DNA from 2 places in the Vibrio sp. Vb1554 genome. Region 2 is predicted to be linked to the other one. Evidence: predicted binding sites of a transcription regulator. Region 2 holds the regulator's gene; the other holds the start of a gene.
What was found. Region 2 encodes MetJ, which represses methionine synthesis genes. Its sites were predicted from a motif close to TTAGACNTNTANANGTCTAA; they were not measured.

Region 1: the regulator MetJ is predicted to act here: its motif matches at 3,291-3,310, upstream of metE (5-methyltetrahydropteroyltriglutamate--homocysteine S-methyltransferase).

The regions. Positions count from the first base shown of each region.
Region 1 is NZ_JAWPOJ010000013.1:102,482-118,969, reverse strand. It holds partial or broken gene R8N28_RS13045 (EAL domain-containing protein) at 1-1,130, shown strand, start outside; gene R8N28_RS13040 (hypothetical protein) at 1,216-1,926, shown strand; gene R8N28_RS13035 (DUF4250 domain-containing protein) at 2,079-2,279, shown strand; gene metR (HTH-type transcriptional regulator MetR) at 2,301-3,212, opposite strand; gene metE (5-methyltetrahydropteroyltriglutamate--homocysteine S-methyltransferase) at 3,494-5,776, shown strand; gene R8N28_RS13020 (GspS/AspS pilotin family protein) at 5,910-6,302, opposite strand; gene R8N28_RS13015 (YciI family protein) at 6,306-6,602, opposite strand; gene yciA (acyl-CoA thioester hydrolase YciA) at 6,718-7,113, opposite strand; gene R8N28_RS13005 (septation protein A) at 7,339-7,902, opposite strand; gene R8N28_RS13000 (hypothetical protein) at 8,101-8,343, opposite strand; gene R8N28_RS12995 (hybrid sensor histidine kinase/response regulator) at 8,455-10,995, opposite strand; gene R8N28_RS12990 (acyl-homoserine-lactone synthase) at 10,988-12,172, opposite strand; gene R8N28_RS12985 (dicarboxylate/amino acid:cation symporter) at 12,329-13,588, opposite strand; gene R8N28_RS12980 (long-chain-fatty-acid--CoA ligase) at 14,132-15,673, shown strand; gene R8N28_RS12975 (Crp/Fnr family transcriptional regulator) at 15,800-16,488, opposite strand, start outside.
Region 2 is NZ_JAWPOJ010000032.1:650-17,137, reverse strand. It holds gene argH (argininosuccinate lyase) at 1-442, opposite strand, end outside; gene R8N28_RS20060 (argininosuccinate synthase) at 685-1,899, opposite strand; gene argB (acetylglutamate kinase) at 1,984-2,775, opposite strand; gene argC (N-acetyl-gamma-glutamyl-phosphate reductase) at 2,797-3,801, opposite strand; gene argE (acetylornithine deacetylase) at 3,946-5,082, shown strand; gene ppc (phosphoenolpyruvate carboxylase) at 5,355-7,988, shown strand; gene R8N28_RS20035 (PadR family transcriptional regulator) at 8,414-8,953, shown strand; gene metF (methylenetetrahydrofolate reductase) at 9,024-9,926, opposite strand; gene R8N28_RS20025 (bifunctional aspartate kinase/homoserine dehydrogenase II) at 10,189-12,597, opposite strand; gene R8N28_RS20020 (O-succinylhomoserine (thiol)-lyase) at 12,613-13,773, opposite strand; gene metJ (met regulon transcriptional regulator MetJ) at 13,999-14,319, shown strand; gene R8N28_RS20010 (malic enzyme-like NAD(P)-binding protein) at 14,432-15,709, opposite strand; gene bfr (bacterioferritin) at 15,916-16,392, opposite strand; gene R8N28_RS20000 ((2Fe-2S)-binding protein) at 16,486-16,488, opposite strand, start outside.

The DNA of each region.
Region 1 (16,488 bases), on a different contig from region 2:
ACGTTCAAACCGGAAGAGTGGTTAAGTTCGAGGCTCTCGCACGCTTCTATGATGAAAATGATGCGTATTGTACGCAAAAGATGATCGCTATTATTGAAGATCTAGAACTCATAGCGGCACTTGATGATGTGGTCTGCCAAGCTGCGTTGAAGCACTTTCCGCGCTTACAAGAAATTTATGGCGAGGAAGTGGGCGTGACCATCAATCGCTCCCTCAATACGAAATTGGATTCTCTTCAGATCCTTCAGCGGTCGCATGATTTGATTAAAGCCAGTGGTGTAGACCCTAAGCGAGTAACTATCGAGCTAACAGAAACCGCGTATTTTGAACAAGATGAGGAGCATACTCGAGCTCTAGAGGAAGTGCGGAAAGAGGGCATTGAGATCGCGATTGATGACTTCGGTACTGGGTATTCTTCTTTTTCTTATCTAGAAAAAGGGCAGTTTGATTTACTGAAAATAGACCGAAAATTCATCAAGAACATTCATAAAGGGAGCACCAGCTATAACATTGTGAAAATGGTCACCGAGCTTGCACAGCAAATGAATGTAAAAGTGGTTGCTGAAGGCGTGGAATCTAAGCAAGAACTTCAAGTATTGGCAGAAATCGGTGTCGATTACATGCAGGGCTTTCTATTTTCTGCTGCCGTGCCTGTCGATTTGATGGATAAAGCGAACAGTTATGAGCATCTGTTCTCTGACATCGCGATTGAGTCTAAGCAAAGTGATGTGTTGCAATCTGTGAGCCATGAACAAGTCAGGTCTATGGACCCTGGAGAACCGCTCTCCTTGGCAGTGGAGTACATGAATTTGAATCCAAGCTTGCCTTTAGTTGTTCTCAATGAAAATCGTTGTGTTGGGTTAATTACGAAAGAGACGGTGAATTTACACCTAACGCCCTCGATGGGCACAGAGCGAGAAACTGAACGAGAAAGCCGAATTTGGAAACGTCCTGTTAATCAGATAATGAGCACCGAATTTGTGTTGGTTGATGAGGATTTACCTGTCTCTGTTATTCGAGAGTTGGTTAAAACCGGGATTCGTTTCCCTTGGGTACTGTGTAATACCAAAGAAGAGTACCGTGGAGTTTTAACGCAGGAAGACGCGTTGAAGTATCTTGCTTCTCTGTGAATAAATTGTCTTACCGTTTTAGCTCATTTGGGGGCCGACTTTCGGTGGTTTGGCGATAGTTGATTTGATATTATCGCCCCCCAAAATGACTTTTGAGCGTGCATTCAACATGATTCAACAATTGCTGGTTACTTTCCCTCCGATGCTATTTGGCGCACAAGCGCTACTGACTTTGCTTCTAATCAAGGGCGATATTTGTCCTGGTCAGCGAGGACGTCTTCATAAAATGTTGCCAGCAGTAGCTGTATTGTGGCTCGCTGTTGCGTCACTTCGCATTGAAGCATTTATGATCGTGTTTGCTATTTTCTACTTCTATTCTCAGGTTCAAACCAAGAAAACGCGTGAAAAAGGGCCACTATGGGCGATGCATTTAGCGAATGGTTTGGCCTTTGCGTATGTAAGTATTCAGGTATTTGAGCAATCAAGCTGGCCAGCATCGATAGCGATGGCGCTAATGATATTTTTCCTTGGGGCGTCATTTTCTCAATTGCTACTTACGATAGCTCGCAGCAGATTACAGGCATTTCACCGCATTTTACCAGTTACTGGCATTGTGTCTGGAATGCTATTAGTCATCGCAACGTTGTTTGCTTCTTACCAGTTAAATGAAGCTGCACTGAACGCTGCAACACAGCCAATCTTGCTGTCTTTAGCTATGCTAATTTCTTCAATTATCGTGTGGTGTTGGCATATTTTTACGCATAAGAAACCAGAAAAGGTGCAACTGAGCGTAGCTTTGTTACTAGCACTCGCGTCGATGACGAGCCTGCAAGGTTTATTCTCTCTCGCGGCTTGACCTCTACTCTAAAGACAAAGTTAGACGGCTTATATCCAAGTGCTTTCTTGATGCTTGGGTATAAGGTGATCACGTTTTAGATCTCACTCACTTTAAATTCGCGTGATTACTACTACGCTTGTTTATATACCTTGTCGAAGAGGAGAGTCGCGATGGATTTAAGCAATGTAGGTAATCTGGACAGCACTATTTTGCTAGGTATCGTCAACGAAAAGCTACGTTTAGAGTGCGACAGTTTTGACGAGTTAGTATCAGTGTATGAGATGGATGTAGAGTCTGTAGTCGGCAAGCTTGATATGCTCGGTTATCAGTACGATCCATTGACTAACCAATTTAAAGCATATCAACGCTAAGCCTTTCATAACCCAAATCTTTTAAGCCACCTTGATTCCGTCAAGGTGGCTTTTACATTGTAGCCTCGCGGTTGCGAAAAAAGCTTGTAAGTAACGCTTTTCTTTCTCTGAGTGACGCGTTGCAGCAAACAAGCGACGCCATAAGCCTTGGCCGAAAGGTTTACTGGTAATAAGACCTTGGCGAGAAAATTCAGAAATCGCCCAATTGGGTAGTGCCGCCACCCCTAATCCAGCAGAGACCATCTGAACTAACATGAGAGTGTTGTCGGCTTGCTTCCATTTCGCAGGTTCTATTCCTGCTGGCTGAAGAAAGTGTTTTACGACGTCTAGCCTTTGTTTTTGAACCGGATAAGAGAGCATGGTTTGATCTGCGAGATCTTGCGGATCAATAATGTCTTTTTCCGCCAATGGGTGGTTGGTTGCGGTAATTAAACGCATTTCAAAGTCGAATAGAGGCTCGTAGTGGACTTCAGATCGAGGTTGGATATCGGAAGTAATAACGAGATCGAGTTCGCCTGCCAATAGAGCTGGGAGTGGTTCAAAGCCAAAACCAGAGGAAAAGTCCAATGTTACGCTAGGCCAAGCAAGTTGGTACTCCCTAAGTGCAGGCATTAGCCATTGGAAGCAAGAGTGACATTCAATGGCCATATGTAATCGGCCATTGACGTCCTCTTTCAAGCTCGCTAAATCATTTTCTGCTCTTGCGAGTTTCGGAAGGATATCTTCTGCAAGACGCAATAGGATTTCTCCCTCTGAAGTGAACTTCACCGGACGAGTCTTTCTCAGGAACAGTTGCCCTCCAATTCGCGCCTCCAAATCTTTGATCTGATGAGACAGTGCCGACTGAGTGAGATGCAAAGCGGTCGCTGTCGCCGTTAGAGAGCCAGTGTCTCGAAGCGAAGTGAGTGTCCGCAAATGTTTTAGCTCTATCATGAATTCCTTTCATCCTTTGTTGCTCGCTATGAACAGAATAGCAATCGTGTAAATAACTTAACGACAAAAAATGGATATGTAAACGTCTAGACGTCTATTTGTTGTTTTTATTTGCGAATCATGTCGCTTCATGATGAATTTTTTTAATAAATAAGTTGAATAAATGGACGTTGTTCTAATATCAGATGAGAGCGATAGTTTAGCCATCCAGACATCTTATTCTTTACCGAAAGATGCTCTGATCCAAACAAATTGAACAAAATTGAGAAAGGAATAGGGACATGGCGACAACGACTCACATATTAGGTTATCCACGCATCGGTGAAAAACGAGAATTAAAATTCGCTCAGGAAAAATACTGGCGCGGAGAAATTGATCAAGCAGAGCTTAAAAAGGTTGGAGCAGATCTGCGCGCTAAAAACTGGCAAACGCAAACAGATGCTGGCTTGAGTTTTGCCACCGCTGGCGACTTCGCTTGGTACGATCATGTACTGACGACCACGTTGCTATTGGGTCATGTGCCAAAGCGTCACGCTGATGGTTTCCCTAACCTGGATACGTTGTTCAAAGTGGGTCGCGGTCAATCTCAGGCGGGTTGCAGCTGTGCGGGCGCTGCGGCATCGGATATGACCAAATGGTTCAACACAAACTACCATTACATTGTCCCTGAATTCAGCAAGGACGATACGTTTGAAGTGAGCTGGCCGCAACTGTTTGAAGAAGTCAACGAAGCGCTTCAAGCTGGCCACCAAGTGAAGCCTGTTTTGCTTGGTCCAGTCAGTTACCTTTACTTGGGCAAAGAGGTCGAAGAAGGGTTTGACCGCTTAACCCTGCTACCACGCTTACTTACTGCTTACCAAGCTATTTTGGCAAAGCTAGCAAGTCAAGGTGTTGAGTGGGTTCAGATTGATGAGCCAATTTTGTCACTGGAGCTAGAAAGCAAATGGGCTGATTCGTTTAAGCTAGCCTACCAAGTGATTCGAAGCGATGTAAAAGTGCTGCTAACGACGTACTTTGACTCCGTAAGCGATACGCTAGGCAAAATTGTAGAGCTTCCGGTAGATGGTTTGCATATCGATTTATCTGCCGCCCCTCAGCAGCTTGACGATGTAGTTACCAAGTTACCGGAGGATTGGGTGCTTTCTGCTGGTGTTGTGAATGGTCGTAATGTGTGGCGTTCAGATTTAAGTGCCCAACTCGAGCGTCTACAGCCAGTCAAAGAGAAACTGGGCGACAAACTTTGGGTTGCCAGTTCATGTTCTCTGCTACATAGCCCTGTTGATTTAGCACTGGAAACAGAACTGAGCGAAGAAGTAAAAAGTTGGTTTGCCTTTGCAAAACAAAAAGTGGCAGAAGTCGCCTTGCTTGGCCGAGCGCTCGATGGTGACCAAAATGCGATTCTCGCTTGTGATACCTATAGCCAGCCAATCAAAGCGCGCAAGACAGCAACACATGTGAATAAACCTCAAGTACAAGCGCGTTTAAACAACATTACCGCGTCACTTGCCGAGCGCAGCGTACCTTATGCAGAGCGTGCTGCGCATCAAGCTGAAGTATTGGGCTTGCCTTTGTTGCCAACAACGACAATCGGCTCTTTTCCTCAAACGGGTGAAATCCGGGTGCAGCGCAGCGCTTATCGTACAGGTCAATTATCTGAGTCTGAATATATCCAAGCACTTAAAGGACATATTGCTGACGCAGTAAAACGTCAAGAGGCGCTCGACCTAGATGTGCTTGTTCATGGTGAAGCAGAGCGTAACGACATGGTGGAATACTTCGCTGAGAACTTGGCGGGTTTTCAAACGACCAAATTTGGTTGGGTACAGAGTTATGGTTCTCGCTGTGTGAAACCTGCCATTGTAGTTGCTGACATTGAACGTGAAAAACCGATCACAGTTGAATGGTCGACGTACGCACAATCGCTAACCAGCAAACAGATGAAAGGCATGTTGACTGGACCAGTAACGATTTTATGTTGGACGTTCCCACGTGAAGACATCACACGTCAAGAAATTGCGCAGCAACTTGCTTTGGCACTACGTGATGAGGTGTCTGACCTGCAAGATGCAGGCATCAATATCATTCAAATTGACGAGCCAGCCATTCGAGAAGGTTTACCACTCAAAAAACGCGATCACAAAGCGTACTTAGAATGGGCCGTAAATGCGTTTAAGGTCTCTGCGGCAAGTGCAAAACCAGAAACTCAGATTCACACTCATATGTGTTACAGCGAGTTCAATGAAATCATTGATTCGGTTGCGGCACTCGATGCGGACGTCATTACCATTGAAACATCTCGCTCAAATATGGAGCTGCTGAAAGCATTTGAAGAGTTCAATTACCCGAACGAAATTGGCCCTGGTGTTTATGACATTCACTCACCAAACATTCCTACGGAAGAATGGATTGAAGGTTTAATCAAGAAAGCGGCAGACAAAATTCCGGCTCAGCGTTTGTGGGTAAACCCAGATTGTGGTCTGAAAACACGAAACTGGAAGGAGACAGAAGCCGCATTGGCAAATCTGGTTTCAGCGGCGAAGAAGCTCCGTGCTGAGCTGGCGTAACACATCGTTACAGCAAATAAAAACGGAGACTGTGGTCTCCGTTTTTCTATTCTTAATTGTTCACTTTCGTTTTCAGATTATCCAATAATAGCGAAGCATCGTCTCATGCCGAAAGCAACAAAAATTACTGTAGCTACTTCACCTGAGTACAAGTCTGTGCGGAAACCAACTCATCTGCCATCAACTGACCGCGAGAATTACGTACCTTAATACGATACATCAAGCCCATATCAATTTGCTTGCGAACTTCTGGGTTGCTGCAGTAGGTATAGATACTGGTATTCAGTACTTGATTTAACGGCTTTGCACCGAGTGCGCCATCGTTATAAATCATCATCATCTCTACAACATTTTTGTTGGATGAGACACGCATTATTTGCAGTGGGCCGTACTCTAAAGGGAGGCCCGCTGACAAGACTCCTGCTCGGTTTGATGCCATAAGCTCAAGTTGGCGCTGATTATCATCGGTTGATGAACAGCCAGCCAGAGCACCAAATACCAAGAAAAGACACAGTAATTTTTTCATAAATTAAAACACTTTTTTGAACGGTTTCACGATTACATGATCGTAAACACCAGCCGCTACATAAGGATCGGCTTCTGCCCACGCTTTAGCATCCTCTAGCGAGGCGAATTCAGCGATGACAGTTGAGCCCGTAAATCCAGCTTCACCAGGATTGTCAGAATCTATCGCAGGCATCGGACCAGCTGTAAGAAGGCGACCTTCGTCTTGTAGCTTTTGTAAGCGATCCAAGTGTTGTGGGCGAACGCTCATGCGTTTTTCCAACGAGTTCTCAACGTCCTGTGAAAAGATGACATACCACATAGCATAGTTCCTTAATTGGTAGGGTAAAGTGTTAATTTAACGCCTTTTTTGTGTCTCTCACAAGTGAACAACAGAAAATGTGAGATCCTTTCTAACTGTTAGCGTTGTAGGTTGACTAATTCTGAACCGGACGTGGTTTACCTTCACTGTCAATGGCTACGTAGTTGAAGGTCGCATCACAAACCATGAAGCGTTCGCCAACACCGTGAGCTTTGACGGGTTTGACCCATACTTCCAAATCGACACTCATGGATGTGCGGCCGATCTTAGTGCATTCGCCGTAGCAGCATACGACATCGCCCACACCAACAGGTTTTTTGAACGTAATGCTTGATACCGAAACGGTGACAACGCGACCACAAGAGATCTCTTTTGCCAGAATCGCGCCCGCTAAGTCGAGCTGAGACATTATCCAACCGCCAAAAATATCGCCATTGGCGTTTGTATCTGCAGGCATTGCAAGGGTACGAAGCAGCATTTGACCTTTCGGAGAGCTAATTTCTTGACTCATTGTGACATCCTAAATCTTAAAGGCGCTCAAACTAAGCGCCAACATAGTAAATACCTAGAACCAAAGGTCCTTAAAAAACCGCAGATACCGGACCAGAGAAAGTTGGTTTACAGCAGCAAGAATGGTCTGAAAACGGTACGTTGTTTGAGCGGTTTACTGATACATGGAGCAAAACAGCGACCCTAAGGTCGCTGTGAAGTCGCGGATTATAGCAAAACTGAGTTTTTAATCATCAGTGGACACATCGGATGAGTTATTTTTTTGTTCTTTTGGCATGTGTTTATAAATGTAAAAGCCAGTCGCAATCATGTAGGCAAATGTCGCGATCAACATTCCAAATACTTTGAAGTTAACCCAAACATCCAACGGCAATTCGTAAGCAATATAAATATTTAGGCCAGCGAAGAATGAGAAGAAGCCAACCCAAGCCCAGTTAATCTTTGCCCAAACAGCGTCAGGTAACGTAATTTCCTTGCCTAGCATACCTTTGATGGCTGATTTTCCCAATGCGTGGCTCACTGCTAAGCCAATCGCCAGAATCGCGTAAATGATGGTGACTTTCCACTTTATAAAATTGTCGTCGTGGAAGAAAAGGGTCATGCCGCCGAAGATAGTGACGATAACAAATGTTATTAGTTGCATCTTTTCGACTTTCTTATACAGCGCGTAGGTGACGACAAGCTGAATGGCTGTTGCTACGATTAGTGCACCTGTCGCCACGTAGATGTCGTACAGCTTGTATAAAGCGAAGAAAATGATGAGTGGTATAAAGTCTAGGATCTGCTTCATGATGGCAAAATCTACCTAATTATTGAATTGAAGACAGTCTAACTGAATCTGACAAGATGTGAATACTGAGGAAGTTAGGGTAAGAATAGTAACGCTTAGTATATCGTACAGCCCGCAAGCGTCTTCCACGTCGAAACAGCAAATGGAAGGAATAAAAATTGCCGCGTGAAGCGGCAATAGAGTTGAGAGTTTTAAACCTTAAGCCACACGTTGATATTGGGAAATAAGCGTTTTTACATCTTCTAAATAGCCTTCCCGCAGTAAGTTATCGACCGTTGCTTCTAGCTCTTCGAGAGACATCGTGAAGCAAGTGGATTTACCAGTCATCAGGGTCAGATATTGATGATACTCTTCTGCTGTATAGTGGCCTAAGCGATCAAGTAACAGTGTTTTGATTCCATGATGAATCAAGCCGTAGTATGTATGTCGATGAAGTAACATGGCGATCTCCTTATCAAGCTCATACGCTACTCATTTGCAGCCTGCTTGACCTTCTGGATAATTCGATTTACTCCAATAATGCACATCTAGTGCCAATTCTATATTTGCAAATTAAAAAGTGTTGGAAGGTGCAAAATTCTCGTTCTGTAACCATCTTTGGATGACGACTTGAAGAGCATTTAACGTGGTGGGCTTTTCGAGTCTGTCATCCATGAGTTTCGAAATTAGCTCCAACTCTCTAGCTCCAGACTCACCAGATAAGGCAATGATTGGAACGGAAGATGTGATTTGCTTAATCCGTTGGCTTGCGTCAAATCCATTCATTACCGGCATTTGGACATCCATAAGAACGAGATCAATCTTGTGAGAGTGGAATAGTTCTACCGCAGAGGCTCCATTATTTGCTTGTAAGCTGTTGACTCCCAATCTTTTTAAATACATCTGTACCAAGGTGCGTTGCACCTCTTTGTCATCAACAATGAGCACTGTTGGTGCATCTTTAGATACTTGTACGTGTTGAGCTGAATGATTTTCAGAATGTGATGCAGTTGCTTTCCAGCTATCAAAGTCCGGTGCTCTTAATGTCTCTGGTTTTGGTGCGTTTGGTACGACTGGGAAATACAAGTAGAATTCTGTGAACTCGTTCAATTCAGACTGGCACTCTATTCGTCCTCCGAAGGAGCGCATAACACGTTGGCAATAGCCCAAACCTAGGCCACTGCCTCCGCTTTTTTGATACGAGAAAAAGTCATCAAATATCTTGTGTAAGATACTGCTATCTATACCTGGCCCACTATCTCGGAAGATCAGAATGTTTTCGTAAGCCCCCGTCTGGGTACGAATCTCAATTTGACTGTCGGGATAAGAATCAAAATAGTAGATAGCGTTACGAATCAAATTGAAAATGACAAAGTTAAACAGGGTCTCATTTAACTTCGCGACAAAATCGTGTGCCTGTGGCAGGTTAATTCTCTCTATTATTTGATCGTTTTCAAAACCATAACGGCTTACTGCTTGGTCGATGGCTTTATGTATGGAAGTGAGAGCTAAAGGCTCATGCTCTGGTGAGCTGTCGCTAACTTCTCGTAAAATAATATCGATAAGTTGTCGACCGCGTTGTATAGCGGCTTCACCTTTATCAATTTCTCTTTTTAGCATATCCAGTGAGGCGTTTGACTCTATATGCTGTTTTAAAGCTTCAAATTGTAATTGTACTTGAGCGAGAGGGTTACGCATTTCATGTGCAATGGAGTTAGCCAGCGCACGGCTTTGGCGTACCTTTCTATCGGCTTCAATGGTGCTCTGGATGCGAACTAATAACGTTTGCAGAGCTGAGATTTCTTCATTAGAAAACAGCTTATTATCTATTTTATGTGAAGAAATTAGTAAGTGAGTAACAGACTTTCCACGACCGAAGAGAGGCATAACGAGCGCAGTATTGCTTGAGCGCATACGCTCGTAGAGCTTTCTCATAGACCCTTTAGAAGAGGAGGCATAATCAATTTCTTCAGACAACTCATCAAGCACGAGAACTGACTTGCTTGACGGCAGGTACTCTTCGTAAAACGTTTCTGTGTAATTGCTAGTGACTAGCTGTAGCTTGTTGTTTGGTATGTTAAGTAACGATGCCAACTGATGCATAGCATCATCTATTGAGCGTTTAAACTCTTCCTCTAACCCAAGGATTTGCTGAACGGGAGTGTGTCGTTTCCCATAAATAAAATACGAAGCGAAACGACTGACTCGCTTAAAAAGCAAGTGCCAAGTGATACCGATAAGCGCGCATAAAGGTACCGCAACAAGCCATTGGTTATCTTCAGAGATAGGAATAAATATCGCCCCTAGCGGCAGAACAAAAATGGCGCAGACTAAGAGCGCGCTTACCGTTAAGTACGTGAGATATTTAGCGCTGTAGAAGCGAGAGGTAAGTAGGGCATAGCCGACAAACAACATTTCGCTGATTGAAAGTGCTGGTGGTAACCAAGTTAGGGAGAAGTCGCCAAGGAAATACGTCATTCCAAGGTGTATCACTGCCGTAGATAACATGAATACCAAAATGCCAGCGATCATATAGTTGCTTTTTGCTAGCGTGAGCTTGCTGCTGTTAGCGCGCATGGCAATCAAGTTAAGCAGCGTTAGTACCACGAAAGCTAGCAAACTAATGAAAAAATATGAGGTATGTGGGCCAAATTCAATGACGAACTGGCTTGGACCACTAATGGTGACATTTTCGACAGTAAGATTCGGCACTAAGTTGATGTACAGTGAATACGTTGCTAGTGCGACAAAGACGACTTTTTGCCAGACTTTGACCGCTGTTTTTTTAACATCTGCGGTTAACTGGCAAGAAAAATAGAATGCAAACGCAAAGGCGAAAAAAGACGCTAAGTTCGCTAACTTAGCCATAAAAATGCCACCAACAGAGCCTAATTCTGGCAATAAATCGGTATGGAAATAGGCGTTGCTGCTTATCCAAACAATGATACAGCTGGAATAAGCGATGTAAGGCGCGTGATGCGAGCCTAAGATTGATTCACTCTTCTGTTTTAGGCGATAGCAGTAATACAGTAGCCAAGCGAATACTATTAGTACAGTCGCGTACAATGCCATTGCTTTTGGGTAAAAGAGACCGTGCAAATGAACATCAAGCATGCTCATTCACCTTTTTATCCATTCTTTTTGTTCGTACGCAATGTTTGTAGTCGCGAAATTGTATGTCTTGAAATGCTTCAACCATCATACCTAAATTCCAGAAACCGCGGTATGTCTTGGTACCGTCACCATTAATGTCGCGGTATCCTGAGTGAAAGTAGGCACTTAAATCAATAGATTGATAGAAATTTAACATAAATACTTGCTCAATAATGGTAAAGCCGAGCTTATAGCCTGCTTTATAGAGCTCGCTCATCATAGTTTTTTGCGCCAGATACAAAAAATACAGCTTTTGTTGAATGTTGCCTCCCACCGTAAGACGCAGTACTTCGCAAACCGCTTCAGTGTTCTTTACATGAGATTGAAACTGAGCATCAAACTCAATAAGAGTGTGCTCATGAGTTAGAGCACGACACTCCAAAATACCCAGTTGATTGAGAACACTGTACCCATGATTAGGAAAGCAAAACTGCCATTGTTCGTTACTAAACTGTGGTGAGTAACTGAGCCAGTTATTTCGTTGATGCCAGCTTTGCACTAAAGCGGAGGAGACCATGATTGGTGAAGATGACGATTTGAGCAAGAGGGCAAAGTGCTGCCCTTTTTGCGAGAGTGATAAAAGAGGCAAGATTTCAAACCATTGTTCAGTTTGGACGAAAAGCTCAAGATTACTCAGTGTGATCGCTTCGGAAATCGGCATTAACGCTGCATGATTTGGCAGCATTACCTCAAGATCGCAATCTGCGATATCTTCAATTAACACGCTAGTATAGCTGTGGTCGTCAAACGGAAGCGGAGTAGGAATCGCAGCTTCGTTTGAAGGATATTTTTGCTTGATTGCTTCGATCTCGCATTGACACCAGAAAACCATCCAATGCGGGTAACAATCTGCGGCAAGTTGTTCAAGTAAACGAATCTCTTTGGAGAAACCTGTCGGATACTGTTGCACTAAATCTCGATAATCCATTAACTCAAATAGTGCAGAAAGACTTTTTGATGCGTGTTTAGGAAAGAGAGATTTAAGCAGTTTTATTCGATACAGAGCAACCTGTTGAAAAAGAGCATCTCGTTTTTGTTTCGTTAGGGTAAGAATAACTAAGTCAATCAGTGCCTGCTGCTTTGATTCGATCGGCAAATTTGTTTTGGTGAGATATTCCAAAGATTGCTCAAGACTCATGATATAACCTAGTTCTAACGTTTTGTCATATTTTGTAATGGTTTATATCATTTTGAAAAATTTATGCCATCGGTTTCTATTTGTATAGTTACGTAATGCAAGAAAAGACAAAAAAACCGCTCATTATGAGCGGTTTTTGGTCTATTCAAGAAAGGGTTAGGCTTCTTGCTTTTTTAGCTCAGCTTCTGCCGTTTCTTCTTCAATTAGCGCATCAACGATAACTGCACATGCAGCATCACCTGTGATGTTCAGTGCTGTACGAATCATATCGAAAATACGGTCAAGAGCGAATAGCAGCGGTAGACCTTCAATTGGAATGCCAGCGGCAAGAAGCACGGCAACCACTAGGAAAGAAGGGCCAGGAACACCCGCTTGACCAACCGCACCCAATGTAGACGTTACGATAATTGCAATGTAAGCGCCCATGCCTAGATCGATATTGAACAGTTGAGCAAAGAAGATAGCAACCAAGCCATAGTAAATCGCATTACCTGACATGTTGATCGTTGCGCCTAGAGGCAGAACAAATGATGCAGTTGAATTTTTTACGCCCAGCTCTTTTTCACAGGTGTCCATTGTGACAGGCAGTGTTGCCATAGAAGACGCTGTTGAAAGCGCAACTGCTTGCGGTTTCTTCATTGAAGACAGGAATTTCTTCGCAGATGTCTTCGTGAAAACATGCACCATTGCTGGGTAAACAACGAAACCGAAGATTAGGATGGCGGCAACGTAAACAACGAACAGTTTAAACACCACCATTAGCGCACCAAAACCGAACGTACCGACGGCTTCTGCCATCAGACCAAATACACCGATAGGTGCAATGATCATTACTTTGTTGATCATCCAAACCATTGCGTCAACGATGCAGTTAACACCATTGATGATTGGTTCACGACGTTCTTTTGCTTGCTTAGAAATCGCAATACCAAAGAACATACAGAAAACGAGTATCTGTAGGATGTTTGCTTCATTTAGTGATTGGAAAACGTTGGTTGGGATCATACCAGTGATGGTTGCCCAGAAAGTAGGTAGTTCACCTTTTGAAGCGTATTCTGCTGAGAACATGCCTTCAACGCCAGAGACGTCGATACCCATGCCTGGTTGGAATACTTCACCCATAAATAGTGCAAGCGCAACGGCTAGGGCGGATGTTAAACCAAAATAACCTAGAGTGACGATACCAACTTTACCTGCTGACTGGCTGTTCCCAAGACCAGCGGCGCCAGAAATCAAGGCTACAGCGACCAAAGGAATAACCAACATTTTGATTAAGTTGATAAAGATAGCACCTAAAGGAGCGAACACTGTCGCATCATGACCCATCATGGCACCAACGGCTGTGCCCACGATCATGGCGATTACGACTTGTACGCCAATGTTGTTTAGCAAACTCTTTTCTTTTAACACTTCCATAACCTCTGTGCTAATAAAATGTAAAATCCTAAAATTACCCACTAACCATAAATGGATTTACGGATAATTATCTCGCCTTGCTTTTTACACTTATCGTTTACAATTGGCAATATGCAGCAAGGTATTATTGATGGATTAATCGATATTTTATTGACGAACGATAAAGTTTTGTTCAATAGCAAACGTTTGCTATTGATTTTTCTTATAAGGGTCGCGTTTAGGATTGTTCAAGTTTATTTTTCTTTATTTGTTTTCTTTTTGTTAATTTTAACCGCTTTTGTATTTGCTATTGCAGTCAGAGTTTTTAGTGACTTGGGTTGATATTTATAACAATTCATCTCTTTCAAGCTCACACTTTTATTAATTTGCCTTCTGAAATGTTAATTGCTTTACATTCTTGGCTCTAATTGCGTTGTAAACATAATGTTAAATTGTAATGACTGGTGAGACTCAAATGCTGACGATCCAGTGTTAGAGATAACTTGCTTAGTTAATGCTCCTGAGCTGATTAGACGAGAAAGACAAGTAAGAGGTGAAGAGACTATGATGAATCTTGCTGCTGCGTTACAAAGAAATGCTGCGAGTAAACCAGATAAAACGGCGTTGATATGTGGCACTGAAAAGATAAATTATGCGCAGTTTGATGCGATCGCCGGCAAGATCGCAGCGTCTTTAATCAATAAAGGCGTAAAGCCAGGTGACCGCGTTGCGATTTCATGCCCAAACATTCCTTTTTTCGCGTTTGTTTATTATGCAACACAAAAAGCTGGCGCGGTTGCAGTCCCATTAAATGTGCTTTTGAAAGCGCGAGAAATTAAGTATCACTTAGAAGATTCAAAAGCGAAGTTTTATTTCTGCTTTGAAGGGACGAAAGAACTGCCAATGGCAAAAGAGGGTGTCAAAGCCTTTGAACAAGTCGATACATGCGAAGGCATAGTCGTATTGACTCAATCTCAAGATGAAAGCTATTGGAATGGTGTAATAACTCTCAATGCGTTTATAGCCGATGTCCAACCGTTGCCGGATTATATACCGCGTAATGCGGATGATACATGTGTGATTTTGTATACATCAGGGACGACAGGCTTACCAAAAGGCGCTGAGCTGACTCAGCAGAACATCATAATGAACGCTCTGGTGGCACAAAATATTATGGGCAGCCAGGCCGATGATATTCACTTAGTAACTTTGCCTTTATTTCATACATTTGGTCAAACCGTCCACTTAAATGCTAGTGTTTTGGGCGGGGCAACATTGGTGTTAGTGCCTAGGTTTGAGCCTAAACATGTTCTTGAACTGGTGGAAAAACATAGGGTGACGATATTTGCTGGTGTGCCAACGATGTACATCGGTCTGCTTCATGTGCAGCATCAATTTGATACCTCGTCATTGCGTGTTGCAGTAAGCGGTGGTGCGTCATTGCCAACCGAAATCTTTCGAACCTTTGAAGAAACATTTAATGTGCCGATCTTAGAAGGGTACGGCTTGTCGGAGACAAGTCCTATTGCATGTTTTAATCATTTGGATCAGGAGCGTATACCAGGCTCGGTAGGTCAACCGGTTCAAGGCGTCGAAGTAAGAGTTATCGACATTGAAGGCAATGCACTACCGATAGGCGAAGAAGGTGAGATTGTTGTGCGTGGTCATAATGTTATGAAGGGATATCTTGACCGTCCAGAAGTTACTGAATCTGCGCTACAAAATGGTTGGTTCCATACTGGTGATGTGGGCCGCTTTGACAGTTCAGGTAATTTATTTATTGTCGATAGAATGAAAGATCTGATCATTCGAGGTGGATTTAATGTTTATCCCAGAGAAATTGAAGAAGTTTTCATGACTCATCCTGCAGTTTCAATGGTAGCGGTGATAGGGATTCCAAATGAAGAGTATGGCGAAGAGATAAAAGCCTACGTTGTACTTAAACCAAAAGAATATATTGACGCCGATTCATTACAAAAGTGGGGTAAAGAGCAATTAGCCTCGTTTAAATATCCTCGTTATGTCGAAATTCGTGAACACCTCCCGATGAGTGCGACAGGAAAGATTTTGAAACGTGAGTTGAAATCTGAATTGAATATAGCTTAGTCAATTCAATGGTTTTTGTGTCACAGCGCCACTTGCCTAAGCGCAAATGGTGTTGTGCTCTTAACCAATTAGATGCATAAGCTTTTTAGCTGTCGTTAGACAATACTTACCGTTTGTTGAATGGATCTATTGCTCGAGTTCTTTAAAGTATTCTTCTAAGCGTTTCGGATTGGTAATGGTTACTGAGCCATAGTTTAGCTCTAGCATCCCGATACTTTCTAATCGTTTTAGTATCTTGTGTACGCTCTGACGAGTTAGCCCCATCATGTTAGCGATATGTTCTCTTGTTACCCTGACAACGCATGGTCGAGTATCGATCGCTTGATTAAGTTGGTATTCTGCAAGCAGCAGTAACCTTTTGGCGACTCGTTCTTCAATTCCTCTAATCGCGTCATCTTCGATAACAGAAATAGCAGACCACAAGCGGCGGCTAAGTAAGTCGAGTATAGTGGGGTAACTTTGAGGGTATTTGGCGAGTAATTGGCGAAATTTATCTCCAGGAAGCTCCATTACAGTCACGTCAGAATGCGCGGTCGCACCAAAAATACGAGGCATACCGGGAGAAAAAACATTGTCTCCAAACCAGCCACCAGCTTCGAAAATCATCAGTGTGACTTCTTTGCCTTTTGAACTAATTGAGTTCACTCTCACTGCACCTTGAGCTATGACCATAAGAGAAGATTGAAGCGCACCTTTATTGCAAATCAGTGCTTTTTCGTCGAAGCAGCGAACCTTAGTCATTTGCGCTGCTTCACTAAGCCCTTTATCTGGCAGCCCTGATAGTACAGGACATTTGGCTAGCAGTGTTTTGACTT
Region 2 (16,488 bases):
CTTGGTGCTGTTTAGCAACATGGACCATTTGTGCTTGTAGGCGATCTAAAGCAATCAACAATTGCTGACCTTGCTGACGACACCAAAGTTTCAAGTCTGTGGCGACTTGGTCATTACGAGAACGCCCAGTGTGGAGTTTTTTACCTAAATCTCCCACTTTACTGATTAGCTGCTGTTCAACCCAAGAGTGGATATCTTCTGCATCAGAGCGAAGAATTTGGTGAGGGTCTTCCATCACTTCTAACTTCAGCTCATTTAAAGCAAGTTCCAGTTTTTGCTGTTCTTCTGCCGATAGCACATCAACAGAAAGCAGAGCTTTAGACCATGCGATTGAACCTACGATGTCTTGCTCAGCCAATCGGTAGTCAAAACGCAACGAATCATTGAACTCTTTAAATCTGGTGTCTGCCGCTTGGGTAAATCTTCCGCCCCATAATGCCATTGCGTCTCTCCTGATGACTATTGCTTACTCTAACGTTCTCGAATGAGTAGTAACCAATTTGATGGTCATTTGCTCACTTTTTCTTATGTGTCAACGTTACGGCAATTTCGATAAAAAATAAAGTATAAATTCAATATTTTTACATATATATTCAAGCCAAATTTAGGTACCCGCTTTTAGAAACCAAAAGACCCGCCTATAAATGGCGGGTCTTTATTCAATCCAAGATGGATGTTAAGGGATTATTTCTTCTGGCTGTTCAATGCACGAATACGGCTTGATAGCGAGTAAAGACGGATGAACCCACCTGCATGGCTTTGGTCGTAAACTTCATCTTCACCAAAAGTCGCGAACTCTTCTGAATACAAGCTGTTGTCAGAACGTTTTTGCGTGACTGTCGCTTGACCTTTGTAAAGCTTAACAACCACTTCACCGTTAACGTCTTGCGCTAGCTCTTCTGAAGCAGCAAGGATAGATTTACATAGTGGCGTAAACCAACGGCCATCGTATACAAGGTGAGACGCTTTTAGACCTAGCTCCTCACGGAATTCGAATGATGATTTGTCTAGCACAAGCTGCTCTACAGCACGCAGCGCTTCCATCATGATGGTGCCTCCCGGTGTTTCATAGCAACCACGAGACTTCATTCCAACAAGACGGTTTTCCACGATATCGATACGGCCAACACCGTGCTTAGCGCCCTTCTCGTTTAGGTAAACCAGTGCGTTGTATGGTGTCATCACTTCACCATCAACTTCGACCACTTCACCTTTTTCTACTTTCAGCGTGACGTATTCCGCTTCATTTGGCGCTTGCTCTGGGTCGACAGTCCACACCCAGCAGTCTTCGTTTGGTGCGTTCCACGTATCTTCTAAAACGCCGCCTTCCGTCGAAATGTGCCATGCGTTTGCATCACGTGAATAGATCTTAGTAAGAGACGCAGAGCAAGGAATATTACGCTCAGCTAGGTAATCCAAACACTCTTCACGGCTCACTAGGTCCCACTCACGCCAAGGTGCAATCACTTGTAAGTCCGGTGCTAGTGCTGCGAATGCGCCTTCAAAACGTACTTGGTCGTTACCTTTACCTGTACAGCCATGACACAGAGCGTCCGCGCCCACTTGACGTGCCACTTCAACCTGCGCTTTGGCAATGATTGGACGCGCCATTGATGTACCTAGCAGGTACTTACCTTCGTAGTACGCGCCGGTTTTTAGCGTTGGGTAAATGTAGTCTGCGACCATTTCTTCTTTCAAGTCAGCGATGTAGCACTCAGAAGCACCAGAGGCTTTTGCTTTCGCTTCAATGCCTTCTAGCTCTTCGGCACCTTGACCAACATCGGCAACGAAAGCCACTACTTCACAGTCGTAGTTCTCTTTTAGCCACGGGATAATTACTGAAGTATCTAGACCGCCTGAGTATGCGACTACCACTTTATTTACGTTCACTTTGCTCATGTTTTTTCTCCAAACTTAACTGGCGCTGCGCTCGGCGGTCAGTGCCAACTACGACTTCCTAATATTGAATTCTTTTGCTGATGCTTATTGAGGCAAGAATTGAGTACCAATACTTTCACCAGCGAATAACTGTGCTAATTTTTCTGGGTAACGCCAGGTCGCGACTTCAATTGGACGGCCAAGATCATTGGCGGCCTCCAAAGCGGCTTTAACTTTGACGATCATGCCATCGGTGATCACATGTCCATCGATCAACGAGTTAGCTTGCTGCTCTGACAGGGTTTTGATCAAATGGCCTTTTCCATCTAATACACCACTCACGTCTGATAACAGGACTAACTCCGCATCTAATGCGCCCGCAACCGCGACTGCTGCTTGATCAGCATTCACATTCATCATCTGGCCATCTTTGGTTAAACCAATTGAACTGATGATCGGCAGTGCACCTGTGTTTAGCACCGCTTGTAATAGTGCTGAGTCACCCGGTGATGCTTTGCCTACCGCGCCGAGTTCTGGGTCAAGTTCTTCAACAAGACACAAACCACCATCCGCAAGGCTAAGGCCCACAGCGTTAAGACCGTCCGCAATCGCTTGACCTTGAAGTAACTTATTCGCAGTGCCTGCAAGCGCGCCTGCAATCACAGGAATTTGATCGTAAGGTGTTACGCGTAAACCGTTTTTCTTTACGGTTTCAAGCTGAAGCTTTGCCATCAACTCATCAACTAGGTAGCCACCGCCATGAACGATGGCGATTTGTCGCTGTGCCGATTTTTGGTAAGCCGCAATGGCACCAAAAAGTTGGCTTAAGGTTTGAGTGCATGATAGAGCTGCACCACCTAGCTTAATGACTAAAGGAGCTTGATTGGTTTGCGTCATCGCATTTCCCTCTTTCAACGACTACAGCAACGCTGTCAGTTCTGGGTAACCGTAATGAATATTGAGACATTGCATCGCTTGACTCGATGCACCTTTAAGTAGGTTGTCGATAGCTGAAATCACAATGATGTGTTCGCCTTGTACCTTCCAGCCGATATCACAGAAAGGGGTATTTTCGACATCCTGAATACGTGGAATACCGTCGCCTTTAAGACGCACCGCAGGCTTGCCTTGATAAGCTTGTTCAAACGCCTGTGCCACTTGTGCTTCTGTCACACCTTGCGCAAGCTTCATGGTGATAGTGGCAAGAATGCCGCGTTTAAAGTTGCCGAGGTGCGGAGTAAAAATCACATCGCAACCCAAGTGCTGAGCAATCTCTGGCTGGTGACGATGGTTAAATACACCATAGGGTTGCAAGCTCACTTCACAGAAGCTGTTAACCATGGAGGCTTTACGCCCTGCACCTGATACACCACTGGTTGCGTTGATCACTGGCCATTGGTTGGTATCGAGCAACGCATGTTCTAATAAAGGTTTGATTGCAAGCTGTGAAGCGGTTGGGTAGCAACCTGCTACTGCAATCAAAGGAGTGGTTTTTATTGATTCTTGGTTCCACTCAGCTAAGCCGTATGCTGCTTTATCTAGCCAGTTGTTATGTTGATGTGCGAAGCCATAAAAAGTGTCGTAAAAGCCTTCACTTTTCACACGGAATGCACCCGATAAATCGAATACCTGACAGCCTGCCTCCAAGAAAGTTGGGGCTAAATTATGGCTGACTTCGTGAGCCGTTGCCAAAAACACCACGTCCGATTCTTGAGCGATTTGCAGTGGATCCGTTAGTGGTAAAACTGGCATATCAATGATGCCCGCTAGCTTACCGTGCAGCTGCGCGATGCTCTTTCCCGCATCAACACTGTTGGCGGAAACGTATAAACCTGATAGCGTGAGTTGTGGGTGTTTATTAACCATTAACGCTAACTCTGCGCCGGTGTAACCGCTGGCTCCAATAATCGTGGTTTTTAGCATTGTGTGACATCCATATACTTAAAGGCTCAAATGACTATTCATATTTAATTTTTGCTTTATTTTGATTTTTTATTCATTAAATATGATTTAATATGTGTTTTACATTTTTGTGGTCTGTCTGTCAACAGGAGATTTGAAGAATCCATGCAATTACCAACTTTTCTAGAGGTCTATGAAGGACTCATCAGCACCTCTTCTATCAGCTCCACGGATCCGAGCTGGGATCAGGGCAATGCAAAAGTCATCGAAAAACTCGCATCTTGGTTTAAAGATCTGGGTTTTAGCGTTGAAGTGATCGAAGTCGAGCCAGGCAAGCACAATATGATCGCACGTATGGGAGAGGGAGAAGGTGGCCTTTTACTTGCTGGCCATAGTGATACCGTGCCATTCGATCAAGGGCGATGGAATTTTGATCCGCATAAACTGACGGAAAAAGACAACCGCTTCTACGGTTTAGGCACAGCAGACATGAAAGGCTTTTTCGCCTTTATTTATGAAGCAGTGAAGAAAGTCGATTGGAGCAAGCAGAGCAAACCACTTTACGTATTAGCCACTTGTGACGAAGAGACCACCATGTTGGGCGCGCGACATTTCACAGCAAACGCCCCATTTAAGCCGGATTACTGCATCATTGGTGAACCCACCAGCCTTGTACCAATTCGAGGTCATAAAGGGCATGTGGCAAATGCCATTCGCGTAACAGGCAAGTCCGGTCACTCATCGGACCCAGCGCTTGGCGTTAACGCTATTGAGATCATGCATGAAGTCATGTTCGCCATGATGCAACTGCGTGACAAATTGATTAAAGAATATCACCATCCGGGTTTTGCCATTCCAAGCCCAACCCTAAATCTTGGACACATTCATGGTGGTGACAGCGCTAACCGTATTTGTGGTTGCTGCGAACTGCATTACGACGTGCGTCCTCTTCCCGGCATTAGTCTTGATGGTTTAGAGAACATGTTGCGCGGAGCATTAAAAGAAGTCGAAGCGAAATGGCCTGGGAGACTGGAGATTATTCCATTGCATGAGCCTATTCCAGGTTACGAATGCCAACATGACCACCCATTTATTGGTGGTGTTGAAGAGATCTGCCAAACCAGTTCAGAAACCGTGAACTACTGTACTGAAGCACCATTTCTACAGCAGTTGTGTCCAACCTTGGTGCTCGGCCCTGGGTCAATCGACCAAGCCCACCAACCGGATGAGTTTCTATCCTTCGACTTTATCGACCCCACAATTGATGTGCTTTCAAAGGCGATGGTCAAGTACTGCTGTTAATACGCGTTTAAGCTCAAAAGTCTGTGCAGCTCGATTGAGCTGCATCTTTTTATCTTCACAATTTAGCGCTAGTCTTAACACTTATTTAACTTGTTATTTTGTAATTAATTTTCACTTCTTACTCTATGGCTGCCGTAAATTTGCTCTAAATCAGGAGACAGCGGAATAATTGCAAACTTAGTCTGCTTTATTTGACTATAACTGGTGCTTTTCGCTAGATTGGAGTCTTAACAAGGACAATGGATGTAGTTTTTTTACGAGGCAGGACGACAATGAACGAGAAATACGCCGCACTCAAAAGTAATGTGCGCATGTTAGGCCACTTATTGGGTAACACCATTCGCGATGCCCATGGCGAAGAAATCTTCGAGAAAGTGGAAACCATTCGTAAATTATCCAAATCAGCTCAAGCAGGGAATCAAGCAGACAGGGACAGCTTGATCGAAGAAATCAAACATCTACCTGATGAGCAGCTAACGCCCGTTACTCGCGCGTTTAACCAATTTCTAAACCTCACCAATATCGCTGAGCAATACCACACGATTTCACGCCATTGTGAAGAGCACATTTGTGAACCAGACGCGATTAACTCGCTGTTTTCTAAACTGGTACAAAACGATGTGAGCAAACTGGACACTGCCCAAGCGGTTCGTGATCTAAATATTGAATTGGTATTGACGGCTCACCCAACAGAAATTACGCGCCGTACGATGATCAACAAACTGGTCAAGATAAACGAGTGCTTATCAAAGTTGGAGCTAAGCGATCTTTCTTCTAAAGAGCGCAGAAAAACCGAACGCCGCCTAGAGCAACTGATTGCCCAAGGCTGGCATTCAGACGTGATTCGACAACAACGCCCAACTCCGTTGGATGAAGCAAAATGGGGCTTTGCGGTCGTTGAAAACTCGCTATGGGAAGCAGTACCGGACTTCCTACGTGAGATGAATGACCGTCTAAAATCTTACCTTGGAGAAGGTTTACCCATTGATGCTCGCCCAGTGCACTTCTCCTCTTGGATGGGCGGTGACCGTGACGGTAACCCGTTTGTTACTCACAACGTTACGCGTGAAGTCTTACTATTGTCTCGTTGGAAAGCCGCCGATCTTTATCTCAATGACATTAACGAGTTGATCAGCGAGCTGTCTATGACAGTTTCAAACGATCAAGTACGTGAACTTGCTGGCGAAGATCAGCACGAACCATACCGTGCGATCCTGAAGCAATTACGCACTCTGCTCAATGAAACCAAAGATATTCTCGATGCTAAGATCCACGGTCAAAAACTGGCCGTTAAAGCACCACTGCAAAAAGTCGAGCAACTTTGGGAACCGCTGTATGCCTGCTACCAGTCACTAAACGAATGTGGCATGGGTGTAATAGCCAACGGCTCACTACTGGATACACTACGCCGCGTAAAAGCATTTGGTATCCATCTTGTACGTCTTGATATCCGCCAAGAGAGCACGCGTCACTCAGACGTCTTGTCTGAACTAACTCGCTACTTAGGTATTGGTGATTACGAACAATGGAGTGAGCAAGATAAGATTGCTTTTCTAACTAACGAGCTGGCATCTAAACGTCCGCTTCTCCCTCGTGATTGGGAACCGTCTGAACCCGTCAAAGAGGTTTTGGATACCTGCAAGATTGTTGCAGCACAACCGCGTGAAGCGTTTGGCGCTTACGTTATTTCAATGGCACGTACCGCCTCTGACGTACTAGCCGTTCATCTACTGCTACAAGAAGCAGGTTGCCCTTACCGCATGGATGTGTGTCCTCTGTTCGAAACGCTAGACGATTTGAACAACGCAGAATCGGTCATTAAGCAGCTTATGGGGATTGACCTTTACCGTGGTTTTATCCAAAACCACCAGATGGTCATGATTGGTTACTCTGACTCAGCGAAAGATGCAGGTGTTATGTCTGCTGGTTGGGCTCAGTATCATGCGATGGAATCGTTAGTTAAAGTGGCTGAAGAAGAAGGCGTTGAGCTAACTCTATTCCATGGTCGTGGGGGCACAGTCGGTCGCGGTGGTGCGCCTGCGCATGCTGCGCTTTTGTCGCAACCACCAAAAAGCTTGAAAGGCGGTTTACGTGTAACAGAGCAAGGCGAGATGATCCGCTTTAAACTGGGACTCCCAGATGTCGCAGTAAACAGCTTTAACCTATATGCAAGTGCGATTCTGGAAGCCAACTTGTTACCGCCACCAGAGCCAAAACAAGAATGGCGCGACTTGATGGAAGTGCTATCAGAAGTAAGCTGTGAGTCTTACCGAAATGTGGTTCGTGGCGAGCCAGATTTCGTGCCTTACTTCCGCCAAGCAACACCAGAACTCGAACTCGGCAAGTTGCCACTTGGTTCTCGTCCTGCAAAACGAAACCCTAAGGGCGGAGTAGAGAGCTTACGTGCAATCCCGTGGATCTTCTCATGGAGTCAAAACCGTTTGGTACTTCCTGCATGGCTAGGCGCAGGTGAAGCGATTCAATACTCGATCGATAAAGGCCACCAAGCATTGCTCGAAGAGATGTGCCGCGAATGGCCGTTTTTCTCTACTCGTCTCGGCATGCTAGAGATGGTGTACTCGAAGTGTAATATTGATATCTCTCGCTACTACGATGAGCGATTGGTGGATGAGTCGCTCCGTCCACTCGGTGAAAAACTTCGTGCTCAGCTTCAAGAAGACATCAAAGCGGTACTGAATGTAGAGAACAATGAAAACTTGATGCAGCATGACCCTTGGGGACTCGAGTCGATTCGCTTACGCAATATCTACGTTGAGCCATTGAATATGCTACAAGCAGAGCTGCTATACCGCACGCGTCAAACCGAAGAAGCCTCTGCAAACTTGGAAGAAGCGTTGATGGTGACGATTGCTGGTATTGCTGCTGGTATGCGCAACACAGGCTAATCGTTTCATTTTTAATAAAAAGCTGGGCAAATGCTCAGCTTTTTTTTATCACAGGATAATCGCACCAAAACAAAAGCAGTTTAATAAACTACTAGAGACCCAAAAAATACCAAAATAAAAGAACAAAAAACCACAAGTTAACACTATTGATTATTATGTTAGTTTTTTAGGGTAATTTTGTCCTACTATTCCACTTCATGCTTATTATTTATATACTACTTGCCTGCTGAGAGCTCATAAATCCAATCATACCTGCTCCAGCCTTGATGGGACTCCCCATCTCTCTAGGTGATAAACGGCTTTAAGGTGACAGGACCAACATTGTTGGTGCTACTTATACATTAAAAAACTCAAGTGCCAGTAAGAGCGCAGCTGAAAGTATAAGTAGCTTGTTTACAAGTTTATTGACCATTTGGATTGAAGACATGTCATTACCACACGTAATCTTAACTGTTCTTAGCACTCGCGACGCAACCGGTTACGATATCACTAAAGAATTCTCTGCTAGCATCGGTTACTTCTGGAAAGCAAGCCACCAACAGGTGTACCGTGAACTCAACAAAATGGCTGAGAAAGAACTGGTTACTTGCGTATTAGAACCCCAAGAAGGCAAACCAGACCGCAAGGTTTACTCCATTACAGACGCTGGTCGCAGCGCTTTAGGAGAGTGGTTTGATCAACCAACTGCACACCCAACAGTTCGTGATGAGTTTTCAGCGAAATTGATGGCATGTGCCGTTCAACCTGCAGCTCCATTCCGTGACCAACTCGCCGAGCTAGTTGAAGAGTCTCGCAAACTGGTTTCTCACTACAAAGAAATTGAAGCGGCTTACTACGCAACGCCGTCAACTTTAGATAAACAAGCTCGCCTAGAACGTCTAACGCTTCGCCGTAACCTTCTGTTACGTGAAACTTGGATCACTTGGGCAGAAGAAGTTCTAACTGAACTTGAAGTGATTGGTTAAACTCCTTTTGCTTTGATAAAACGAAAAAGGCTTGCTACTTGGCAAGCCTTTTATCCTTTTGAAACCAGATTTACGCACCGACTACTGCGCGAGGACGAACACCCAACGTATGACATAACGCGTAAGTCATCTCTGCACGGTTTAGTGTGTAGAAGTGAAAGTCCTTAACCCCTTCACGACTCAGTACACGCACCATATCAATAGCTTGGCTAGCTCCTACAAGCTGGCGAGTCACCGGATCATCATCCAAGCCATCGAATTGTTTGCTCATCCATCCTGGTACTTTCACATTGTTCTGTGCCGCAAAGCGAGACGCTTGCTTAAAGTTCGATACAGGCAAAATTCCTGGCACAATTTCTACGTCAATTCCTGCTGCGACACAACGGTCACGGAATCGCAGGTAAGACTCAACGTCAAAAAAGAACTGAGTAATAGCACGGTTTGCACCTGCATCTACCTTACGTTTTAGGTTCAATAAGTCAGACTGAGCGCTTTTAGCTTCAGGGTGAACCTCAGGGAATGCAGCAACGGAGATATCGAAATCGTGGCGTGATTTCAGCAGCTCAACCAAATCCGAGGCATACATATCAGGCGCACCGCCACCTGGAGGAATATCACCACGCAGAGCGACGATATTTTCAATACCATTGTTCCAATAATCATCGGCAATATTAATCAACTCTTCACGAGTCGCATCAATACAAGTGAGATGGGGAGCGGCAACCAATCCGGTTGTGGCTTTAATTTCTTTAATGATGGAGTGTGTTCTGTCACGCTCGCCGGAGTTCGCACCGTAAGTCACAGAAACAAATTTAGGTTGAAGCGTTTTAAGACGGTGCACTGAATTCCAAAGTGTTTCTTCCATCTTAGCGCTGCTTGGCGGAAAAAACTCAAACGATACATTGATGTTATCTGATAACTCAGCAATATTCTGGTTCAAGGCGTCGATATGGCCTGCGTGCGTATATCCCATCTTACTCTCCCTGCGGCACTCCGCCACGAAAACAAATCCTTAAAATCGACGTTTAGACGTCTATATGTCTACAGAATGTATTGAATACGATTTAATGTCAACCTTGTAATTATGAATTTTTCTCAAGTTAATAATGAAGATAGTTCAAGTTTCTACTTGAGCATCATCTCGCCATTTTGCACGGGTTATGACTTCAGTATGGCACTGATAGGGGAATAAAAAACCCTGGATTAATTCCAGGGTTTTTAGGTCAATCGCAACTTTAAAATAAACCAGCCAATCGGTTGAGGTCGGATTGAATAGCGCCGGCTGTCACTTCTCTGCCTGCGCCTGGTCCTCGAATGACCAGAGGGTTATCTTTGTACCACTTGCTCTCTATGGCAAAAATGTTATCGCATGGCAATAAGTTGGCGAGCGCGTGCTCACGAGATAACGCTTCGACTCCCACCGTTGCTTTACCATTTTTTTCTAAACGCGCCACATAGCGAAGCACTTGATCGTTTCTCTGTGCTTTTGTCAGACGCTCTTGAAGTATTTCACTCAACAACGCTCCATTATCGAAGAAATCATCTAAGCTCAGTTCTCTTAATTCTTCTGGCACCAAAGACTCAACTTTAACGCTGTCTGGTTCTATATCTAGGCCCGACTCTCGAGCCAAGATGACTAACTTGCGCATTACATCGGAGCCATCTAAATCAGAACGAGGATCAGGTTCGGTTAAACCTTGCTGCCAAGCAAGATCGACTAAATCATTAAATGGCACAGAACCATCAAACTGTTGGAACAGCCATGATAGCGTCCCCGAGAAAATACCCGATAGAGCGACGATTTCATCCCCACTTTCACGAAGATCTCGCACGGTATGGTTTATCGGTAACCCAGCACCAACCGTTGCGTTGTATAGCCAATGACGACCAATTTTAGCGAATGCATCTTGAACCTGATGGTAGTACTGACTATCTGCGGAACCGGCCACTTTGTTAGCGGAAATCAAATGAATGCCTTGCTGTGCGATTTCTACGTAGCGCTGAGCTAACTCTTTACTCGCGGTAACATCAAGCACGACGGCTTCATCATAGCTTTTAAGCGCTCCCAAACGTGCCAGCCAATCCCCATTGTTGGCTATGCTTTCATCATCAAATCGTTCAGCAACACTCGCCGCCTCAATACCTTGCTCATCGAACCAATAGGTTTGGCTATCCACAACCGCGACAAGATCAAAGCTCATACCATGACGTTTTTCGAGCTCACTTTTTTGCGTCGCAAATAAATTTAACCAACTAGAACCAATATTACCCTTGCCACATAAAGCCACTGCCACGCGTTTTTGCGCTTGGAACAACTGGCTATGAATCGTTTGAACCAACGTCTCGGTATCAGTACGGCGCAAAACAGCGACTAGGCTCAGCCCTGAGTCTGTTTCAGAGATAAATTCTACCGGAGAGTGCTTTAGCTTCTGATAAAAGCCAAAGCAATGATTGGCGTTTTTCGTAACGCCTGCACCTACCGCAGCTAAGAGCGAGTAACCTTCTTTTAGCTTAATTTCTGCCTCTACCGCAAGCTCTTGCAAGTGTTTCAATGCACCACCGGCGATTTCTGCGGTGTAAGCCAAGCGTAGCGTGTGCTGACCGGATTGAGCTTCAAATGCCAGTGGCTCTAATTGCGCGCGCTGCAACGCTTGTAATACATCACTCTGTGTTTTTTCGAAGTCGTGCCCATGCATGAAAGACAATTGCACCAATAAAACATCATCCAGTGAAGTAATAATTTTAGCGCCACGACCAGATGCCAATACACGCTCAATACGAGTAGAACCCGACTCTGGCAGATAGCTACACTTGAGATTAAGGTCCATGGTACTTTGCGCCACAGGCTGAAGCGTACGACTGTGTAGCACTGGGGCAGCTAAGCGAGCAAGTTCACTGGCTTCATCCAATCGAAGTAACGGTAATAAACAAGCGTCAGACACCAAACGTGGATCGGCACTATAGACACCAGCAACATCACTCCAAATCGTGACAGTACTGACTTCAGCAAGCGCGCCTATGACCGTTGCAGAATAGTCAGAGCCGTTACGACCAAGTAGAATGGTTTCTCCTGCCTCGTTCTGAGCCATAAATCCAGTAATTACCACACGTTTATGGTTATGCTGCGCGAGGATCTCTTTAATTAAAGGGTATGAACGAGCGCGATCAACCTCTGGTTGAGTTCCCGCTTCTGCACGTAAAAACGCTCGTGCATCTTGTGCAACCGCAGGGATAGAACGTTGAGATAATAACGCGGCCAATAGGCGAGCAGACCATACTTCTCCGTGTCCCAGTACCGCAGATTTTTGCGCATTAGTGAGTGGTGCAGTCAGCTCCGAGAGAGTACTGAACTCATCATGTAATAAAGCTAACAGCTCTTCTTTTGCTTCACTCTCCAACAAGCTTTCTATTAGCTCAGTTTGAAACTGTCTTAAGCTTTGAAGCGCTTCATGCGCAATTCGGCCATCTTTATTTAACCCTTCCAAAAACTCAATCAAGCGGTTAGTGGTTTTTCCTGCAGCAGAGACGACCACCAGATCATTTTCTGTCGAATACTCCTTGAGAATACCCACAACGCGTAAGTAGCATTCTGGGTTTGCTAAGCTACTGCCACCAAACTTATGCAGCTGACGTTGTACAGTCATTGTTATCGTCTCCTATTACTGGGTAGCTTTAGCGAACGCTTGTTCTAAATCTGTGATGAGGTCTTGTGCATCTTCCAAACCGACAGACAAACGCAATAGTTGATGAGAGACCCCAGCCTCCGCCAGCGCCTCCTCACCCATTGCACGGTGCGTCATGGATGCTGGGTGGCAAATCAAACTTTCTACACCACCTAATGACTCTGCTAATGAAAACAGTTGGAGCTCTTTCACAAACACCTTTAACTGTTCAAACGAACCAGCAAACTCAAAACTCAACATAGAGCCAAAGCCCGTTTGCTGCTTTTTAGCGATGTCATGACCTGGATGTTCCGGCAGGCTTGGATGATAGATAGTTTTAACTAACGCTTGTTTCTGTAGGTAAGCCAGTACCTGCTGTGAGCTCTCTTCATGTACTTTCATACGAGCACCAAGCGTACGAATACCTCGCAGCGTCATATAACTATCGAAAGGTGTGCCCGTTGCACCAATACAATTGCCCCACCATGCAAGCTCTTCTGCATGCGCTTCTGTGTTGGTGATGATTACCCCACCAATTACGTCCGAATGACCGTTGATGTACTTTGTTGTGGAGTGGATAACAAAATCCGCACCTAGCTCTAAAGGTTTTTGGTACACGGGTGTCAAAAAGGTATTGTCCACCGCAACTAACGCGCCGACTTGTTTCGCTTTTTCACAAGTAGCTGCAATATCCACTACGCGAACCAGAGGGTTTGACGGAGTTTCTAGCAAAATGAGTTTTGGTTTTTGTGCCAATGCAGCATCTAAAGCCTGTTCGTCTGATTGATCGACAAACTGAACCTTAAAATCGCCTTTGTTAGCTCGGGTATTAAAAAGACGATAGGTACCACCATAACAATCGTGAGGAGCAATAATGAGATCATCTGGGCCGAGAAAAGCGGAAACCCATAAATTTAATGCCGACGTACCGCAGTTAGTAACAACCGCTCCTTTTCCAGACTCAAGTTCAGATAGCGCACTTTCCAACAGTCCGCGGTTTGGATTACCAGATCGTGTGTAATCATACTTGGGCACTTCACCAAAAGCAGGAAAACCATAGTTAGTGGAAAGATAAATAGGTGGAACGACAGCATGATATTGGCTGTCTGATTCAATACCAGTGCGTACTGCAATGGTCGCAGGTTTGCGAGTGCTCATGGGTGTATCCTTTCACGGGTAATGACTTCTAAATAGGAATGCGCTATATCTAATGAGTAACATAAAGTGATCAACACGCTTCCTTTGCTGTTATGTTCACTTTACTCGTCAAAAAATGAGACGTCAACACTTCTAGACGTCTATATGTCTTTGCTTATGGCGGTAAATGCAGCTAAAATCAGCACCTAAATTATTTTTAACCGATTACATAAATGAAGGTGTGCAATGGCTGACTGGAATGGCGAATACATTAGCCCATATGCAGAGCACGGCAAAAAAAGCGAACAAGTAAAAAAAATTACCGTCTCTATCCCGCTAAAAGTTTTAAAGGTGCTAACTGATGAGCGTACTCGCCGTCAGATCAATAACTTACGCCATGCAACCAATAGCGAATTGCTATGCGAGGCATTTTTGCACGCGTACACAGGTCAGCCACTTCCGACAGATGAAGACCTTCGTAAAGACCGTCCTGATGATATTCCAACAGAAGTAAAAGCGCTGATGACGGAAATGGGCATCGAATTTGAGTCATTCGACGAAGAATAAAAAAGCCTGATAAGAGGTTTCAGGTAATGACTCTTGCCTCGAGCCAAATGAATGACATAAAAAATGGGACGCAATAGCGTCCCATTTTTGTGTATCACACCTGAAAGATATATTACTCTGCCATGTAGTTTTCAGGCATCTCGATACGAGCTACACCTGAATTAACCGCCGCCTGAGCAACCGCTTTTGCAACACGCGGTAGCAAACGTGAATCCATTGGTTTTGGAATAATATAGTCCGCACCAAACTCTAGCTTATCAACACCTGCAGCCTTCAATACGGCTTCAGGTACAGGCTCTTTTGCTAGCTCGCGAATCGCCTCAACGGCTGCAAGTTTCATTTCATCATTGATTTCACTTGCACGCACATCAAGAGCACCACGGAAAATGAATGGGAAACACAATACGTTGTTAACTTGGTTAGGATAATCACTACGGCCAGTACCCATGATCAAGTCATCACGAACTGCGTGAGCAAGTTCCGGCTTGATTTCAGGATCCGGGTTAGAGCATGCGAACACGATTGGCTTATCAGCCATCAACTTCAACGCTTCCGCTGGCAACAGGTTTGGACCAGATACACCTAGGAACAGATCTGCACCTTCAATTACGTCTTCTAGTGTGCGCTTATCTGTATTGTTCGCAAATAACTGCTTATATTCATTAAGGTCATCACGACGAGTGTGAATCACACCTTTGCGATCTAGCATGTAGATTTTTTCGCGCATTGCACCGCATTTGATCAGAAGCTCCATACACGCTACAGCGGCAGCGCCAGCGCCAAGACAAACAATTGTTGAATCTTCAAGTTTCTTACCTTGAAGTTCGATTGCATTCAGCATACCCGCTGCCGTTACAATAGCAGTACCATGTTGATCATCGTGGAATACTGGTACATCACAACGCTCAATCAAACGTTTTTCAATCTCAAAACAGTCTGGTGCTTTAATATCTTCAAGGTTGATACCGCCAAAAGTGTCTGCAATGCTCGCAACAGTATCCACAAATTCATCGATCGTGCGGTGCTTAACTTCAATATCAATAGAGTCAAGACCAGCAAAACGCTTAAACAGTAACGCTTTACCTTCCATCACAGGCTTAGATGCAAGTGGACCTAGGTTACCTAGACCTAGAATAGCGGTACCGTTAGAAATAACAGCAACCATGTTCCCTTTTGCAGTGTACTTGTACACGTTATCCGGGTTTTGTGCGATTTCACGCACTGGCTCTGCAACACCAGGGCTGTATGCAAGGGCAAGATCACCCGCCGTTTCCGCAGGCTTTGTCAGTTCGACAGCAATCTTTCCTGGAGTTGGATAAGCATGGTAATCCAATGCTTTTTGGCGATGTTCTTCTTCTGGAGTGGCTGCTTGGTGGTTGTCTTCAGACATGGACGTTTCTCTTTTTTATTTTTAGGTAAGGGGGCATAAATTCTATCGGATAGAAATCAAACTTCATAGGCAAGATTGCGAGCAATATCCTTAAAAAGCCGATAATAAAAGAGATTAGACCAGATAACGGGGTTAAGCACCCGATTTTCGAGTCAGGTGCTCTTTCTTCTTACTATTATTGGAGTATGCAAACTCAGAAAGTATCGTTACTCTTCGTCCACGTATTGCGCTTGGAGATAATTCTCAATACCAGACATTTCAATCAAGCCAAGTTGCGTCTCTAGCCAATCAACATGTTCTTCTTCATCTTCAAGAATATCTTGGAAGAGATCTCGAGACACATAATCTCGAATGTCTTCAGCGTAGGCAATCGCATCTTTTAAATCTGGAATAGCCGCCATTTCAAGCTTTAAGTCACACTCGAGCATTTCCTTGGTATCTTCACCAATCATCAACTTACCTAAATCTTGTAGGTTCGGTAAGCCTTCAAGGAACAAAATACGCTCAATTAGATGATCGGCATGCTTCATCTCATCGATAGATTCGTGATATTCCTTGTCTGCTAGGTGCTTTAAGCCCCAGTCTTTATACATTCGGGCATGAAGAAAATACTGATTAATAGCGACGAGCTCGTTACCGAGCACTTTATTGAGATGTTGAATGATGATTGGATCGCCTTTCATGACAAAACCCTCCTCTTTGGCTTCATTTAAATGTAGAAGCAAATGAGAAGGTGTCAAAATGTAAGGCAAATAATTACTGCATACTTACAGCAATTA